2 regions of the Mycobacterium sp. E3339 genome follow, and region 2 is predicted to be linked to the other one. Evidence: riboswitches for the same ligand, from Rfam matches in the RefSeq annotation. Region 2 holds a riboswitch; the other holds the start of a gene.
The links. Region 2 has a riboswitch for magnesium ahead of A5702_RS26375 (hypothetical protein). Riboswitches for the same ligand answer to the same signal wherever they lie in the genome.
Positions count from the first base shown of each region.

Region 1: another riboswitch for magnesium. It lies ahead of A5702_RS22175 (Rv1535 family protein); the one in region 2 lies ahead of A5702_RS26375 (hypothetical protein).

Region 1 covers NZ_LZIZ01000232.1:1,291-10,222, reverse strand. The annotation lists partial or broken gene A5702_RS22190 (thioester reductase domain-containing protein) at 1-1,868, shown strand, start outside; gene A5702_RS22185 (carboxymuconolactone decarboxylase family protein) at 1,998-2,579, shown strand; gene A5702_RS22180 (nitronate monooxygenase family protein) at 2,612-3,739, shown strand; M-box (ykoK) riboswitch at 4,040-4,208, shown strand; gene A5702_RS22175 (Rv1535 family protein) at 4,531-4,761, shown strand; gene ileS (isoleucine--tRNA ligase) at 5,080-8,205, shown strand; gene A5702_RS22165 (SHOCT domain-containing protein) at 8,379-8,932, opposite strand, start outside.
Region 2 covers NZ_LZIZ01000163.1:14,388-23,319, reverse strand. The annotation lists gene macS (MacS family sensor histidine kinase) at 1-174, shown strand, start outside; gene A5702_RS14550 (response regulator transcription factor) at 171-833, shown strand; gene A5702_RS14545 (acyltransferase) at 882-2,198, opposite strand; gene A5702_RS14540 (YiaA/YiaB family inner membrane protein) at 2,336-2,626, opposite strand; gene A5702_RS14535 (hypothetical protein) at 2,697-3,308, opposite strand; gene A5702_RS26375 (hypothetical protein) at 3,403-3,624, opposite strand; M-box (ykoK) riboswitch at 3,893-4,070, opposite strand; gene A5702_RS14530 (O-methyltransferase) at 4,183-4,842, shown strand; gene A5702_RS14525 (acyltransferase family protein) at 4,839-6,842, opposite strand; gene A5702_RS14520 (aldehyde dehydrogenase family protein) at 7,043-8,479, opposite strand; gene A5702_RS14515 (thiamine pyrophosphate-binding protein) at 8,494-8,932, opposite strand, start outside.

The DNA of each region.
Region 1 (8,932 bases), on a different contig from region 2:
AGGTTCGCGCCGTCCTGGCCGGGTTGGGCGGGGTCGAGCAGGCGGCGGTGATCGCCCGCGAGGACCGCCCGGGCGACCGGCGGCTGGTGGGCTATGTCACCGGGACCGCGGACCCGGCCGCGCTGCGGGCGGCGGCGGCAGATCGGTTGCCCGCCTACATGGTTCCGGCCGCGGTGGTGGTGCTGGACGCGTTGCCGCTGACGGTCAACGGAAAACTCGACAGTCGCGCGTTGCCCGCCCCGAAGTACACCGACGACGATCGCTACCGCCCGCCCGCCACGCCGGTCCAGGAGACCCTGGCCGACATCTACGCCCAGGTGTTGGGGGTGCCGCGCGTCGGGGTCGAGGAATCGTTCTTCGACCTGGGCGGCGACTCGCTGTCCGCGATGCGCCTGGTCGCCGCGATCCACGCGACCCTGGGTATCCCGCTGCCCGTGCGTGCCGTCTTCGACGCACCGTCCGTGCGCAGCCTGAGTCAGCAATTAGACTGTCATGCAAACGATTTCGTGGCCGCACGGCGACGCGGCGCCAGTTTCGCCTCGGTGCACGGCCGCGACGCGACCGAGGTGTACGCGAGCGATCTGACGCTGGACAAGTTCATCGACGCCGAGGCGTTGAGCGCGGCGCCGGCGCTGCCGGGTCCGAGCTCGATGGTGCGCACGGTCCTGCTGACCGGGGCGACGGGCTTTGTGGGCCGGTACTTGGCGTTGCAGTGGCTCGAGCAGCTGGAGTTGGTGGACGGCAAGCTGATCTGCCTGGTGCGGGCCGGCTCCGACGAGGAGGCGTGGCGGCGGCTGCGGGCGACCTTCGACAGCGGGGATCCCCGGCTGCTCGACCACTTCACGGAGCTGGCCGCCGACCACCTGGAGGTCATCGCCGGGGACAAGTCCGCGACGAATCTCGGGCTCGACGAGGACACCTGGCAGCGGCTGGCCGACACCGTCGACCTGATAGTCGACTCGGCGGCCCTGGTCAACGGCGTGCTGCCGTACAGCGAACTGTTCGGGCCCAACGTCGCGGGCACCGCCGAACTGATCCGGGTGGCGCTGACCACCAAACTCAAGCCCTACACCTACGTCTCGACCGCGAACGTCGGGGATGGCGTCGACCCGGCGGCGTTCACCGAGGACGCCGACATCCGGGTCGTCAGCCCCACCCGGGTTGTCGACGGCGCCTACTCCAACGGATACGGCAACAGCAAGTGGGCCGGCGAGGTGTTGCTGCGCGAGGCCAACGACCTGTGCGCGCTGCCGGTCTCGGTCTTCCGCTGCGACATGATCCTCGCCGACACCAGTTACGCGGGCCAGCTCAACCTGTCGGACGTGTTCACCCGCATGGTGCTGAGCATCGCGGCCACCGGCATCGCCCCCCGTTCGTTCTATCGCCTCGACGCCGGGGGCAACCGCCCGCGCACGCACTTCGACGCGCTCCCGGTCGAATTCGTCGCCGAGGCGATCACCACGCTCGGCAGCCAGGTGGTCGAGGGGTTCGAGACCTATCACGTGATGAACCCGCACGACGACGGCATCGGCATCGATCAGTACGTCGACTGGCTGATCGAGGCCGGTCACCCGATCGAGCGGATCGACGACTTCGGCGACTGGTTCCGGCGGTTCGAGGCCGCGCTGCGCGAGTTGCCCGAGCGTCAGCGCCAACATTCGGTGCACCCGCTGCTGCAGTTGCCGAGCGGACAGCAGGTCGAGCCCGGGGACCCGGGCCGCGGTTCGCTCGCCCCCACCGAGCGGTTCCGCGCCGCGGTGCGGGAGGCGAAGCTCGGTCCCGACGGCGACGATCCGGACATCCCGCACGTGTCGGCGCCCGTCATCGTCAAGTACGTGACCGACCTGCGGCTGCTCGGACTGCTCTAGGCGCCGCTCGTAAGACGCTCTGCGGCAGGGGGTTTCGCGCGGGTGGTAACCAGGTCGCGGCGTTCGGGCCTTGGCGTGGGGATTGCTGACTAACATGGCCGGTGATCGCGCCCGACGAAAGTGCTCACCATGACAACAGCTCGCGTGCCCAAATTGCCGCTCGACGAGGCCAAGGCCGCCGCCGACGAAGCGGCCGTGCCCAACTACATGGCCGAGCTGAGCATCTTCCAGGTGCTGCTCAACCACCCGCCGCTGGCGCGCGCCATCAACGACCTGCTCGCCACCATGCTGTGGCACGGCGCGCTCGACCCGCGGTTGCGCGAGTTGGTGATCATGCGGATCGGCTGGCTCACGGCGTGCGACTACGAATGGACGCAGCACTGGCGGGTGGCGTCGAGGCTGGGGGTGGCCCCCGACGACCTGCTCGGCGTGCGGGACTGGCAGGCGCACGACGGGTTCGGCGCAGTCGAGCGGGCGGTGCTGGCCGCCACCGACGATGTGGTGCGCGACGGCGCGGTGAGCGCGGCCAGCTGGGCGGCCTGCGAGCGTGAATTACAGGGTGACACAACGGTTCTCATCGAGCTGGTCACCGCCATCGGCGCCTGGCGGATGGTCGCCTCGATCCTGCACAGCCTGCAAGTGCCGCTCGAAGAGGGGGTGTCCAGCTGGCCGCCGGACGGGCGGTCGCCGGCGGCGGCCGTAATCGATTGACATATCGATCGATAGCTCTTTAGCGTCGGGCAATGCGAACGACAGTCGCCGAGATGCTCGGCGTCGAATTCCCCATCTGCGCGTTCAGCCACTGCCGCGATGTGGTGGCCGCGGTGACCAACGCGGGCGGCTTCGGCGTCCTCGGCGCGGTCGCGCACAGCCCCCAGCGACTCGACAGCGAGCTGGCGTGGATCGCCGAGCAGACGGGCGGCAAGCCCTTCGGGGTGGACCTGCTGTTGCCGCCCAAGTACGTCGGGGCGGACGAGGGCGGCATCGACGCCGCGCAGGCGCGGGCGCGGCTGCCCGAGGAACACCGCGCGTTCGTCGACGACATCCTGGCCCGCTACGGAATCACCGCGCCGGCGCAGGAGGCGCGCGCCTCCGCCGGCGGGCTCAACATTTCGCCCAAGGGTTACGAGCCGCTGCTGGACGTGGCGTTCGCCCACGACGGCGTCCGGCTGGTCGCCAGCGCGCTCGGGCCGCCCCCGGCGGATCTCGTCGAACGCGCCCACGACCGCGACGTGCTGGTGGCCGCCTTGGCCGGGACCACGCGGCACGCGCAACGGCACGCGGCCGCCGGGGTCGACCTGATCGTCGCGCAGGGCACCGAGGCCGGCGGGCACACCGGTGAGGTCGCCACCATGGTCCTGGTGCCCGAGGTCGTCGACGCGGTGTCGCCGGTGCCGGTTCTCGCCGCGGGCGGCATCGCGCGCGGCCGCCAGATCGCGGCGGCGCTGGCGCTGGGCGCCGGGGGCGTCTGGTGCGGCTCGGTGTGGCTGACCACGGAGGAGGCCGAGACACCGCCGGTGGTCAAGGACAAGTTCCTGGCCGCCACCTCCTCGGACACCGTGCGGTCGCGGTCGCTGACCGGCAAGCCCGCGCGGATGCTGCGCACGGCCTGGACCGAGGAATGGGACCGCCCGGAAAATCCCGACCCCCTCGGCATGCCCTTGCAGACCGCGCTGGTCACCGAGCCGCAGGTGCGCATCAATTCCGCGGCCGCGCACCCCGGGGCCAAGGCGCGCGAGCTGGCCACCTACTTCGTCGGCCAGGTCGTGGGCTCCCTTGACCGGGTTCGTCCGACGCGGGCGGTGGTGCTCGACATGGTCGAGGAGTTCATCGACACCGTGGGGCGGCTCGAGGGCTTGATCGAGCGCTGACCCCCGCCGGCGCCGTTTCGCGTGTGCGCCCACGGCTTTCGGTGTGCGCCCACGGCGGCGACACGCCGACGACCTCCGCCCTGGACGCACGCCCGTTTGCGCCCAGGGCCTGCCGGCCGCCACCACCCGACCGGCAAACCCCAGATGACCAAACGATGTCCAGCGGCCGAGTCGTACGCCCAGGTCAGGGCGGTGATCCTGGCAGAAACCTGTGGGGCCCCCGCACAGAAACGTAAAGATTGCGAAACCCCGCGCCGATGGGTTTGACCGCGTCGGACCCGTCGTGCATGATCGGTCGGGTAAGCACCTCGTTAGGTGAGGCGTCTACACGAATACAGGCCACTGACCCCGAACGTCGAAAGACGCCCCGGGTCAGGACAGCTCCTCCCGGCTTAAGGGTTGAGCCCAGGTGGCTTCCGGACATCGGACACGTCGTGTGGTGCCAAAGCTCTGACGAGAGGGGTGCGGATCTCCGACGGTCGTCGGGTTTCTGCTCCTCATGCTGCGCGTGATCGCGTGCGGGCCCCCGCATGCGTCGTGACCGCGAGGAGGTGAGGGACACATGAGTTCCAGCGACAGTCCGGACCGAAGTCCGAACCCCGTCACGTCCCCATCCGGTCTCCGGCACGACGTTCTCGGCTGAGGCGTCACCACGCTAAGTGCCTTATCGGCCAAGCGTTCTCCGGATCGGAACCGCGACGGGACTTCGACACGTCAGTCCAGTTAGTCCCCGTTTTCAGGAACCCCGCCATCTCGGCGCCCGAGCGCCGAGCAAGATCTAGGAGGCGACCATGACCGTAGCTCTCTACGACGAAGTGGCCACCGTAGCGCCCGCCCGCACACTGAAGGTGGTGCGCGACGGCGAGACCGCCCCGGTGCGCAAGAAGGCCGCCGGCAAGGCCAACACCCCCGTCTTCGCCGGCGACCCGCTAGTGGAAGGCGCCACCCGGCTGCTGAGCATCCCGCTGCGCCACCTGTACGCGGCGCTGCTGCGGGCCGGTGTGCTCGAAATCCAGGCCTGATCGATGAACAGCGACCAACCAGGGCTCCAAGGGGCTACCCGGCCGCAGGTGTTTCCTGAGGCCAGGTAGCCCCTTGGGGTGCCGCGCCTGAGTAGAATCGAGCCACTGGCGTCGATCCGGCATCACCGGGGAGCCTTCGGAAGAACAGCCGGCTTCTTGCTCAGGCCGGCTCAGTAGAACCGAACGGGTGGGCCCGTCACAGCCTGGAAACGAGCGGCCACGCGACGGCGTGGCAAGCGGGGTGGTACCGCGGCGCTCGCGCAGACAGCGCGTCGTCGTCCCCGGCCTGGCCATAGGCACGCAGGAGACGACGCCACCGTGACAGAGAACGCGCAAGCCCGGGCTTATCCCAAGCCGGCGAGCGGCCCACCCGACTTCCCGGCCCTCGAGCTCGAAGTCCTCGACTACTGGGCCCGCGACGACACGTTCCGCGCCAGCATCGCCCGCCGTGACGGCGCAGAAGAATACGTGTTCTACGACGGCCCGCCGTTCGCCAACGGGCTGCCGCACTACGGGCATCTGCTCACCGGCTACGTGAAGGACATCGTCCCGCGGTATCGCACCATGCGCGGCTACAAGGTGGAGCGCCGGTTCGGCTGGGACACGCACGGGCTGCCCGCCGAGCTCGAGGTCGAGCGCCAGCTCGGCATCAACGACAAATCGCAGATCGACGACATGGGCATCGCCGCGTTCAACGACGCGTGCCGCGCCTCGGTGTTGCGCTACACCGACGAATGGCAGGCGTACGTCACCCGGCAGGCCCGCTGGGTCGACTTCGACAACGACTACAAGACGCTCGATCTGTCCTACATGGAGTCGGTGATCTGGGCGTTCAAGCAGCTCTGGGACAAGGGCCTGGCCTACGAGGGATACCGCGTCCTGCCGTACTGCTGGCGCGACGAAACCCCGTTGTCCAACCACGAATTGCGCATGGACGACGACGTTTACCAAAGCCGCCAGGACCCGGCGCTGACCGTCGGCTTCCGGGTGGCCGACGGCCCGCTGGCCGGCGCCCACCTGCTGGTGTGGACCACCACGCCGTGGACCCTGCCGTCGAACCTGGCCGTCGCGGTCAATCCCGAGGTCACCTACGTCGAGGTCGCGGCCGGCGACCGTCGTTTCGTGCTGGCGCAGCCCCGGCTGGCGGCGTACGCCCGCGAGCTGGGTGACGAGCCCGAGATCCTGGGCACCTACTCCGGCGCCGACCTGCTCGGCACCCGCTACGTGCCGCCGTTCCCGTATTTCATGGACAGCCCCAAGGCTTTTCAGGTGCTGCCCGGGGACTTCGTCACCACCGAGGACGGCACCGGCATCGTGCACATGGCCCCGGCCTACGGCGAGGACGACATGGCGACCACCGACAAGGCCGGCATCGTGCCGGTCACGCCGGTCGATTCCAAGGGCCGCTTCGACGCCAGCGTCCCGGATTACCAGGGGCAGCGCGTTTTCGACGCCAACCCGAACATCATCCGGGATTTGAAGAACGGCAGCGGCCCCGCGGCGGCCAACGGCGCGGTGCTGCTCCGCCACGAGACCTACGAGCACCCCTACCCGCACTGTTGGCGCTGCCGTAACCCGCTGATCTATCGCGCGGTGTCGTCCTGGTTCGTCGCGGTCACCGCGTTTCGCGACCGGATGGTGGAACTCAACCAGCAGATCACCTGGTACCCCGAACACGTCAAGGACGGCCAGTTCGGCAAGTGGCTGCAGGGCGCGCGCGACTGGTCGATCTCGCGAAACCGGTACTGGGGCAGCCCCATTCCGGTGTGGAAGTCCGACGACCCGGCCTACCCCCGCATCGACGTGTACGGCAGCCTCGACGAGCTGGAGCGCGACTTCGGGGTGCGGCCCACCAATCTGCACCGGCCCTACATCGACGAGCTGACCCGGCCCAACCCCGACGACCCGACCGGCCGCAGCACCATGCGCCGCATCCCCGACGTGCTCGACGTGTGGTTCGACTCGGGCTCGATGCCATACGCCCAGGTGCACTACCCGTTCGAGAACGCGGAGTGGTTCGACACGCACTACCCGGGGGACTTCATCGTCGAGTACATCGGGCAGACCCGCGGCTGGTTCTACACGCTGCACGTGCTGGCCACCGCGCTGTTCGATCGCCCGTCGTTCAAAACCTGTGTCGCGCACGGGATCGTGCTCGGGTCGGACGGCCAGAAGATGAGCAAGTCGCTGCGCAACTACCCGGACGTGAGCGAGGTGTTCGACCGCGACGGCTCCGACGCCATGCGGTGGTTCCTGATGGCCTCGCCGATCCTGCGGGGCGGCAACCTGATCGTCACCGAGCAGGGCATCCGCGACGGCGTGCGCCAGGTGCTGCTGCCGCTGTGGAACGCGTACAGCTTCTTGGCCCTCTACGCGCCCAAAGTCGGCACCTGGCGCACCGATTCGCCGCAGGTGCTGGACCGCTACATCCTGGCCAAGCTCGCCGAACTGCGCGACGACCTGACCGGTGAGATGGACACCTGCGACATCTCGCGGGCCTGCGAGCAGCTGCGCCAGTTCACCGAGGCGTTGACGAATTGGTATGTGCGACGGTCGCGTTCGCGGTTCTGGGAAGAGGACGCCGACGCCATCGACACCCTGCACACCGTGCTCGAGGTGACGGCCCGGCTGGCCGCGCCGCTGCTTCCATCGGTCACCGAGATCATCTGGCGCGGCCTCACCGGCGGGCGGTCGGTGCACCTCACCGATTGGCCCGGCGCCGAAGCGCTGCCCGCCGACCCCGACCTGGTCGCCGCGATGGATCAGGTCCGCGAGGTGTGCTCGGCCGCGTCTTCCCTGCGCAAGGCCAAGAAACTCCGCGTGCGCCTGCCGCTGCCGAAATTGACCGTGGCCGTGGAGAACCCGCGCCGGCTGGAGCCGTTCACCGACCTGATCGCCGATGAGCTCAACGTGAAGAGCGTCGAGCTGACCGACGCGATCGACACCTACGGCTCCTTCGAGCTCACGGTCAACGCCCGCGTGGCCGGGCCGCGGCTGGGCAAGGACGTGCAGGCCGCCATCAAGGCGGTCAAGGCGGGGGAGGGCGTCGTCAACCCCGACGGCACGCTGACGGCCGGGCCCGCGGTGCTGCAACCCGAGGAATACAGCTCGCGGCTGGTCGCCGCCGACCCGGCGTTCACCGCGGCGCTGCCGGACGGGGCCGGCCTGGTGGTGCTGGACGGCACCGTGACCCCGGAGCTCGAGGCCGAGGGGTGGGCCAAGGACCGCATCCGCGAGCTGCAGGAGCTGCGCAAGTCGACCGGGCTGGAGGTGTCCGACCGGATCGCCGTGGTGATGTCGGTGCCGGCCGAGCGGGCCGACTGGGCGGCCGCGCATCGCGACCTGATCGCCGGCGAGATCCTTGCCACCCGTTTCGAATTCGGGGAACCCGCCGACGGCGCCGATATCGGCGACGGCGTCCGGGTGAGCATCGCCAAGGTGTAAGGCGCGCTCAGGGGCACATGAAGGCGATCGGCGGGGGTGGTCTTCGCCGATCTCGTCGTGGCGGCAGGAAACGAGCAACGGCACGGGCATAGCCGGGTTGACCGCGCGCGCCGCGCAACGACGTGCCGCGGGCGGGCGGCGCCCCCGGGGCCCGCGCCCCCGGCACTCGCGACTCAGATCGCCGCGATGATCTCCGCCCGCTTGCGGGTGTAATCGGCGTCGGTGATCGCCCCGGCCGCGCGCAGCTCCTCGAGCTCGCGCAGGCGCTCGGCGGCCGGGCGTTGCGGCGCGGCGCCCGCGACGATGTCTTCGAGCCGCCGGCCGCCGATGACGATGTTCGGCCCGGCACCTTGCGGCGGCGCCGCCGCCGCGCCCAGCGCGTCGATGATGCGTTGGCCCGACTCGTCCTTGGCGATGACGAAGGCGTGCGGCAGGGCCGGGATGCGCTGGCCGGAAGCCGCCCGCTGCGCGGCGATCTGCTGCGCCACCCGGCCGCTGTCGCCGTCGATCGGCAGCCACAGGGTGATGATCTGCCGGTCGTCGGCCAGCCCGCGCGCCCTGGCCGCCACGTCGTTGCCGGCCTGGGCCCGAAAGCCCGAGCGATCCCACGCCTTGAGGACGTTGCCGGGCACCAGGACGCCTCGGTGCTGCTTGTCTTCGAGCGCGTAGATGCCAGACGCGGTGACGGCCAAGATGAAACTCTTCGGTAGGCCGGTGCCGTTGGGCA
Region 2 (8,932 bases):
GGGGTGGGAATCGCCCCTGGCCGACTCGCGGAGGCGGCCGACCAAGGGCGCCTTGGCATTTCCCAATCCATCGTGGGCCGGCTGGACTCGCTGGGCGGCACCGCCCAACTGCACAGCGAACCCGGGGAGGGCGCCGAGTGGGAGCTGTGCGTGCCGCGCAGAGGGACCCGATGACCGGTGCGGTGACCACGACGGTGATGGTCGTCGACGACCATCCGATCTGGCGCGACGCGGTCGCCCGCGACCTGGCCGACGAGGGTTTCACCGTGGTCGCCACCGCCGACGGTGTGGCCGCCGCCCAGCGGCGGGCGAGCGTGGTCAAGCCCGACGTGGTCGTGATGGATATGCAACTGCCCGACGGCGACGGCGCACAGGCGACCGCCGCGGTGTTGGCGGTCTCCCCGTCGTCCAGGGTGCTGGTGCTGTCGGCATCCGACGAGCGCGAGGATGTCTTGGAGGCCGTCAAAGCCGGCGCGACCGGATACCTCGTCAAGAGCGCATCCAAAGCCGAACTGACACAGGCGGTGACGGCCACGGCCGAGGGCCGCGCCGTGTTCACCCCCAGCCTGGCCGGGCTGGTGCTGGGTGAGTACCGCCGGATCGCCCAGAGTAAGGATGACGGTCCCGCTCGGCCCGCCCTCACCGCACGCGAGACCGAGGTGTTGCGTTTCGTCGCAAAGGGGTTGTCCGCCAAGCAGATCGCCCAGCGGCTCTCGCTCAGCCACCGCACGGTGGAAAACCACGTCCAGGCGACCTTTCGCAAGCTGCAGGTTGCCAACCGGGTGGAGCTGGCCCGGTACGCCATCGAGCATGGCCTCGACGAGGAGCCGTGACCCGCGCGGCGGCCGCCCGACTGCCCCGCGGGTCATCGGATCCCTCGCCTATCCACCAATTGTGCTGCGGCGCTGCGCCGGTGCCGCGGTAACCGCGCGGGCGGCAACCAGCGCGGTCACCATCACCGCCATGCAGACCAGGCCGTCGTCTTTGAGACCCCACCTGATGGCGGCCAGGATCGCGACGCCCGCCACGCACAACAGCACACCGATGACCGTCCCCCGCCCGCGGGCGGTGACCGTGGGGGCGCCGTCCCAACCGGACAGCGGGTTGTTCTCCAGCGGCCGCAGCGCGACGAACAGCACCGCCACCACCCCGACCACGATGAGCACCTGAGCCAGGCTCACGGCGAGGAAATCGTGCGCCCCCGGGTAACGAGGCCAACCGAGGTAGTCGAAGGCCAGGTGCACGCCCAGCAGCACGGGCATGTGCCACAAGTACAGCGTCATCGCGCCGGAGTTGCCGATCGCGGTCCACCACCACACCCGCGGTCGCTGGGCCCAGCGAGAGATCGCCGGCGCGGCGGCGATCGCCAAGGCGCTCAGGATGATTGCGTGCCCGGCCAGCAGCAGCGAAGGCGGGCTGGTGTTGGACAGCTGGTGATCACCGGTGCCCACCATGCTGATCTGGTACGGCCCGCACTGCACGAGGGCGACGTCGACGGCGAAGAAGGTGGCTGCCACGGCCAGTGCGGCGCGGCCGGTGAGCAGGCCACGGCGGTAGGCGATGCCGAACATGGCCGGGATCAGCCACACGGCCAGGTTGAGGTAGCCCAGGGGCATCAGCGCCGGCCAGTGCAACCGGCAGGCATCGATGACCGCGATCGTCACGTAGACGGCGGCCGCCCCCGCGGCCAGGCGCCCGGCGGTGGTGATGCGGTACAACAGCGGCATCGCGGCCAGCACCAGCACGTAGGCGCCCAGGAACCACAACAGCTGGGTGCTCACACCCGCGACCGGCTGGTAAACATGCTGCGGCACAAGGTGGTAAAGCACCGTCAACACCACGGCCCAGAAGGCCAGGTAGTAGAACACGGGCCGAAACAGGCGCGTGCAGCGTTTCAGCAGCCAGTCACCCCAATTGGTCCCGGGTGACCACGACGATGCGCAGGCCGCGGCGCCGGCGAAGAAGAACAGCGGCATGATCTGCAGGATCCAGGTCGCCGCCTGAAACCAAGCCGACGTGGTCAGCAGGTTGTCCCAGATCAACACGTGATTGCGAATGATGCTGATGGCCATCACGGTGTGGCCGAGGACCACACCGATCAGCGAGGTGATGCGAATGACGTCCAGGACGCGATCGCGGTCGGCCGGGGTGGCGGCCGCAACCTCGGCGACGTCGGGGAATCTTGCCAGCGCGGGCATGGAGCACAGACCTACCTTTCTCAAATATTGTTGGCGCCAAACGGTGTTCGTCGGTGCGCGGGAGCATGAACTAAGCATCACGGCTCGGGTGCGCCCGCGCCCGAGCGGTTCTACGCGTAGTGCGTGAGTAGTACTACTCAGGTCGCGGTGTTGAGGGGGTCGTAGTCGGCCAGCAGTTTCTCGATGCGCGCTTCGTCGAGACGCACCCGAACTGTCGCGGCTTCGTGCTGGTCGCGGATCACCTTGGCCAGGGTGAACGCGCTCGACACCAGGAACAGGAAGGTGATGCCGAGAAACAGCCGTTGCCAAGCATCAAGGGGAAGGAAGTAGATGCCGGCCAGGGCCGCGATGAAGCTGATACCGAAGGCGGCCGCGGCTTGCACGAAGAAGGCGGCGGTTGTCTTGGACATGCTGTTTGGAATGGTCATGCCACCCAGCATGCGCGGCGTACCGGCGGACCGAATCCGCAAAACTACTCAAATCCGTCCCGGCGTTCGGCTAGCCGGGCAGGCCCTTCCTGATGGCGGCGTCCTGCTTACGCCCGATATCGGTGGCAACCGCGGGATCGATCGGATCGCCTGCCGCGCTGTCGAATTCGAGGTTGACCAGCGCCCTGCCCTCGCTGAACAGCAGCACCGTCACCGCTTGGGCGTTGTCGGGCGATGTACCCGAGATCATCGTCCCGTTGGAGCCGACGTCGACCGGTTGCCACGTGCCGCTGACCTTGCCGCCGTAATTGGTCTTGGTGTTGTCGATTCCGGCGGCCGCCGTCGCGGGGTCGGCGACGATCAGGATGGTGTCACCGATCCGCCGGCTGTTGTCGGCGCTCGCGAACAACTGCGCCACCCCCGGTGCGTTGTTGGGGTTCAGCACCGGGGGCTGCGGGGTGGTCAGGTCCCCGCCGATATCGGTCACCTTGATCAGCAAAGCGCTGTAATCGGTGGGTTGTCCCGGTGCCGGGCTGGCCACGCTGGAACTGGTCAAGGGGGCGGCCGAACGCGAGGACGACGTCGGCGATGCGTTGTTGCTGCCGCCGCACCCGGCGAGGGCCGCGCCGGCCAGGACGGTCGCGAGTGCAACGCGGGCGACACCGATGCTGGCGACCTCCATGGGCTTTCCTTCCGCGTCCGCCGGACAGACCCATTCGAAGATACGCCTCACAGCGAGGCGGCCGGGCCCACGACGACCGCCTCGGGCGAGACCGTCATCGTGTTCTCGTGGAACCCGTGCCGGTCGACGGGTGCCCACCCAGCGACGCGGTCACCACCGCGATGGGCATCCGCGACACGTACAGGTTGGCCCGCTCCTGCGGAGTCAGGGCGCTGCGCGCGTGCAGCTTGGTGGCCAGCAGCCGCGCCGACCGGAGCAACGCCCGCCCACGCCCGCGGGTGCGACCGGTAACGCGTTGTGTGACAACAAAAGCCATGATCTTCTCCTTTTGAGGAGGCCCGATCGGCCCGGCCAAAAGCGCTCGCGCATGAGCGACAGCCCGCAAACTCCTGGTGAGTCGCCGGCGACGCCGAGGCTCAGGCGGCGGAAGGACGGCCGGAACCGGTTCGGGACAAAACGGATTTCGGATGTGGACTATCGCCCGGACTCATCTCGCCCTCACCTCCTCACGGCCACGACACACGCGGGTGTCCTCACATGTCACCTGAAACGGGAGGGCAGCGAATGCCGGCGGCGCGCCGCCGGTCGCACCCCTCTCGTCGGAGCTTCGGCACTGCACGGCGTATCCGGAGCCGATGGGCCCGGAAGCCACTTGGGCTCAACCCTTGGGTCCGGGAAGAGCTGTCCTGACCCGGGGCGTCTCTCGACGTTCGGGGTCAGTGGCCTGTGTCCATGCAGACGCCTCACCTACCGAGGTGCTTGCGAAACCTTTGTACACCGCGTCCCGTTGCCCGTCAAACCCATTCGCGAGGTCGTTGGGGCGGGTCGGGCCGCTCCTACCTGCGCGCGGACGCCGACGCCTACCCTCGAGGACATGCCCAATACTTTGCAGGATTCGAAGGTCGCGACCGTGCTCGACCGCATGTACACCGAGGCGAAGGAGCAGATGTCGCTGCTGCGGGAGAGGCGTGGTGACTTCGACCGGCCGATGACCGCGCGGGAGCGCGCCGACGCGATGAGCGAGTTCTACATCCCGGTCACGCCCGAAGCCGGCCGGCTGCTGTACGCCCTGGTGCGCGCGACCCGGCCGGCGACGGTCGTCGAATTCGGGATGTCGTTCGGCATCTCCGCGGTCCACCTGGCGTCCGCGGTGCGCGACAACGGTGCCGGCCGGGTAGTGACGACCGAGCTCAATGACACCAAGATCGCCGCCGCGCGACAGACATTCGAGCAAACCGGTCTGGACGACGTGATCACCATCCTCGAAGGGGACGCGTTGGCCACGCTGGCCGGCCTGGATCAACCGGTCGACTTCGTGTTGCTGGACGGTTGGAAGGACCTGTATTTGCCGGTGATCGAGCTGCTCGAGCCGCGGTTGTCGACCGGCGCACTGGTGGTCGCCGACAACACCAGCGCCGCGGACACCCAGCCGTATCTCGACCGCGTGCGCGATCCCGCAAACGGTTACGTGAGTTTCAACTTCGCGGTGCGGGACAGCGACAGCATGGAAATCAGCTGCCGCACCGGGGCTTAGCGCAGGGATTCCTCGAGCCACGGCGTCAACCACTTCACCCCTTCGGGCGTGAGGTGGACGCCGTCGCTGCGCACTTTGATGCCGTCGACCTTGGCGGTGTAAACGCCATCCGGGCAGAGCTTTTTGTTCAGATCCAGGATCTGCACGTTCGGATGGTGGCTGACTGTCTTGCGCAGCATGGTGTTCCACAGGTTGACCCGGTCGGGCTGGTCCTCCGGATACAGCCGGCCGTCCGGCTTTTCGCCGCCCCTGCTGTACGGCACGGTGGCCACCACCACGCGAACGCCGGTGGAGCTCACGATGTTCAGCGCTCGCTCCAGCTCGCCGTTGAGGTACGCGTCGAAGGTGGGATCACCGATGTGGGTCCATTGGCCCTCGTTGACGCGGTCCACCGTTTCCCAACGGCCGATGATCAGCAGCGCGACGTCCGGCTGGTCCTGACCGACCTGCGTCGACCACCGGATCGGCCAGCCGTCGCATTCCGGTCGCTGCTCCAGGGTTTGACCGATGTAGCGGTACGGTGTGCCGCGCACCAGGCTGCAGCCGATGACCGTGTGGTCGAGGAACGCGAATCCCGGTGTGGGCGGCAGGTAATGCATCCACGTCCACCCGATGGAATCTCCGAACACCGAGACGGTGAACGGCCGGTTGGGATCGCGCGGACCGGCCGGGTGGCCAGCACCCGGCGGAGACGGGGACACCGCGGCGACCGCCGAGACGCCGGGCGGCAGCCCGACCTCGCGCAAGCCGGGCCCGGTCCCCACCGGTACCACCAGCAGTGTCACCGCCGCCGCGCTGGCCACCGTCGCCGCCGCCAGCGGCAACAGCGGCACGCGCGCGGGCCGCCAGCGCCGGATGGGTTGTTCGATCAGCCAGTAGGACAACGCGGCCAGCGCCACCGTCGCGCCGCACCGGGCGGCGAACAGTGGCAGCCCGGTCCATCCGGTGCGTTCGCCGTTGAGCACCAAGAAGATTGGCCAGTGCCAGAGGTAGACCCCGTAGGAGATGGTGCCCAGCCACACCAGCGGCGGCGCGGCCAGGAGGCGGGCGACCGCCCCGCGCTGCTCCAACGCCACCGGCGCCACCACGAAGACGGACGCGATGGCGACCCCGATGAGCAGGCCGTGGCGGAACTCGCCGCTGCTGCCGGTGGCGTAATGGGTCGCCGCCGCGAGTCCCGCCAGGCCGGCGAGCGGCAGGATGCGGGCGACGCGCCGGGCCCACCGGGTCCGGATCAGGCACCAGCCGCGGTTGAGTGAGGGCCAGTCGCGCACCAGCAGGGCCGCCGCCGCAGCGCCGGTGAGCAACGCCTGCGCTCGGGTGTCGGTGCCGAAATAGACGCGGTCGCGGGCGTTGTCGGACACCATCACCATGGCGACCGCCGCCGAAGCCAGCGCGCCGACGGTGGCGATGAGGAACGCGGTGAAGCGGACGCCGCCGACGGTGGCCCGGGTGAAGCGGCGCCTGGCCCGCGCGGCCAACGCCAGCGTCACCGCGATCAGCAGCACCGGCCAGACGAAGTAGTACTGCTCCTCCACCCCGAGCGACCAGGTGTGCTGCAGCGGTGACGGCGGGGCGCCCTGCGTGAAGTAGTCGGTCTTCTGGGCGACGAACCGCCAGTTCGCCATCCACAGGAACGCCGCGATCGCGTCGTCGCGCAGGCCGGTGAGGGACCGGTCGGGAAGCAGCTGGCGGGCCGCGGCGACCGTGAGCACCATCAACACCAGGGCGGGCAGCAGCCGGCGCGCGCGGCGAATCCAGAAGCCGGTCAGCTCGATACGGCCGGTGCGCCCGAGTTCGTCCAGGAGCAGCGAGGTGATCAGGAAGCCGCTGAGCACGAAGAAGACGTCGACGCCGATGAATCCGCCGCTCACCCCGGGGATGCCGCCGTGCCCGACCAGCACCAGCGCGACGGCTATCGCGCGTAATCCGTCGAGTGCGGGAATTCCGCTGCGCCGCTCGGGTTTATCCCAGATCGCCAGGCGACCGACTCTGCGCACGGGCGCGACCCACCGGGGCCGCGGAGCACGACGCGCCGGCGCGGGATGAGTCCCGCCCGGCTCAGCGCTCGCGGTTAGCGCGCCCTGACCTTCGTGTCGCCCGGCGCCATAGTTGATGCCGATACGTCGCTGCCCCTCCTCTTGATCGGAGCCAGCTTAAGGGCGGGGGCGCCGGATTCAGTGGAGGACACGCAACGGCGTCAGTGGGCGGCCTTGTCCGGCGCGTAGCCAAGCGTGCTCTTGACTTCCAGGTACTCGTGGAAGCCGAATTCGCTCCATTCGCGCCCGTTGCCGCTGTGCTTGTAGCCGCCGAAGGCCGCGTTCATGTCGAAGGCGTGATTGATCGTCACCCATCCGGCGCGGATCCGGTGGGCCACCTCGCGCGCCCGGTCGACGTCGGCGCCCGAGACATAGCCCGCCAGGCCGTAGTCGGTGTCGTTGGCGATTTCGACGGCCTGATCTATGTCGTCATAGCCCAGGATGCAGAGCACCGGCCCGAAGATTTCCTCGCGGGCGATCGTCATGTCGTTGGTGACGTTCGCGAAGACCGTCGGCTTGACGTAGTAGCCCGTCTGCAGCCCCTCGGGCCGTCCCGGACCGCCGGCGACGACGGTCGCGCCCTCGTCGATGCCCTGCTGGATCAGCCGCTGGACCTTCTCGAACTGCGCCTGCGACGCCACCGGACCGATCGCGGTCTTGTCGGCGGGGTCGCCCACCTTCACCTGTTCGGCAACTTCCCGCGCGATGGTGCTGGCCTCGGCCATCCGCGAGTTCGGGACCAGCATGCGCGACGGCGCGTTACAGCTCTGCCCGGAATTGGGCATCATGTTGAGCACGCCGGCACGGACGCTGTCGGCGAAGCCCGCGTCGTCGAGGACGATGTTGGGGCTCTTGCCGCCGAGTTCCTGGGTCACCCGCTTGACCGTCGTTGCGGCGTTGCGTGCCACCTCGACGCCGGCGCGCGTGGAGCCGGTGAACGACACCATGTCGACTCCCTCGTGGCTCGACAGGGCCACGCCGACCCCGGGACCGTCGCCATTGACCAGGTTGTAGACACCGGCCGGCACGCCCGCCGCGTCGAGAATCTCGGTGAAGATGTAGGCCGAATACGGCGCGACCTCAGACGGTTTCAGGATCATCGTGCAGCCCGTCGCGAGCGCCGGATACACCTTCACCGCGATCTGGTTGAGCGGCCAGTTCCACGGCGTGATCAACCCGCAGACGCCGATCGGCTCCTTGGAGATCAGCGTGGCGCCGTGCTGCTCGGAGAACTCGAAGTTTTTCAGCACGTCGATCGCGGTCACCAGGTGCCCGAGCCCGAGTTGCACCTGGGGGCCCGCGGCCAGTGAGGGTGGGGCGCCCATTTCCTCGGTGACCGCGTCGGCGAGATCGCCCGCGCGTTTGCCGTATTCGGCGAGAATGGCCTCCAGCAGATCGAGGCGCTGGTCGCGACTGGTTTGTGACCAGCCGGCGAACGCGCGCCGCGCGGCGGTGACCGCCACGTCGACGTCGGCGGCCGAACCGAGCGAGATCCTCCCCGAGACCTGCTCGGTGGCCGGGTTCTCGACATCGAATGTGTTGGGGCGCACCGGATCGACCCACCGGCCGTCGATGTAGAACTTGAGGTATTCGCGCATGACTGCTCCTTGTCTTATTGGGTGCCCTCGGCGTACCAGGTGCGGAACTCGTCGTACTTGGGCATCTCCTCGGAATTGGCCTTCGGATCGATGCAGACGTGGACGACGGCCGTCTTGCCGCTCGCGTAGGCCCGCGCGATCGCCGGGCCGATCTCCTCCTCCTTCTCGACGTACTCGCCGTGGCAGCCGAAGCCCTCGGCCACCTTGTCGAGGCGCACGTCTTTGCTCCAGTGCACGCCGGGTTGCGGCGACGGTTGCGGGAAGGTGCGCTTGTAGACGCCCACCTCGAGGCCCCACTGGTGGTCGACACCCACCACGCACACCAGCGGAAGTTGCTGGCGCGCGGCCGTTTCCAGCTCGGCGATGTGAAAGAGGAAGGCCGAGTCGCTGGTCAGCAGCATCACCGGGCGCTTCCCACCCTCGGCGACCGAGGCGCCGATAGCGTAGGGCAAG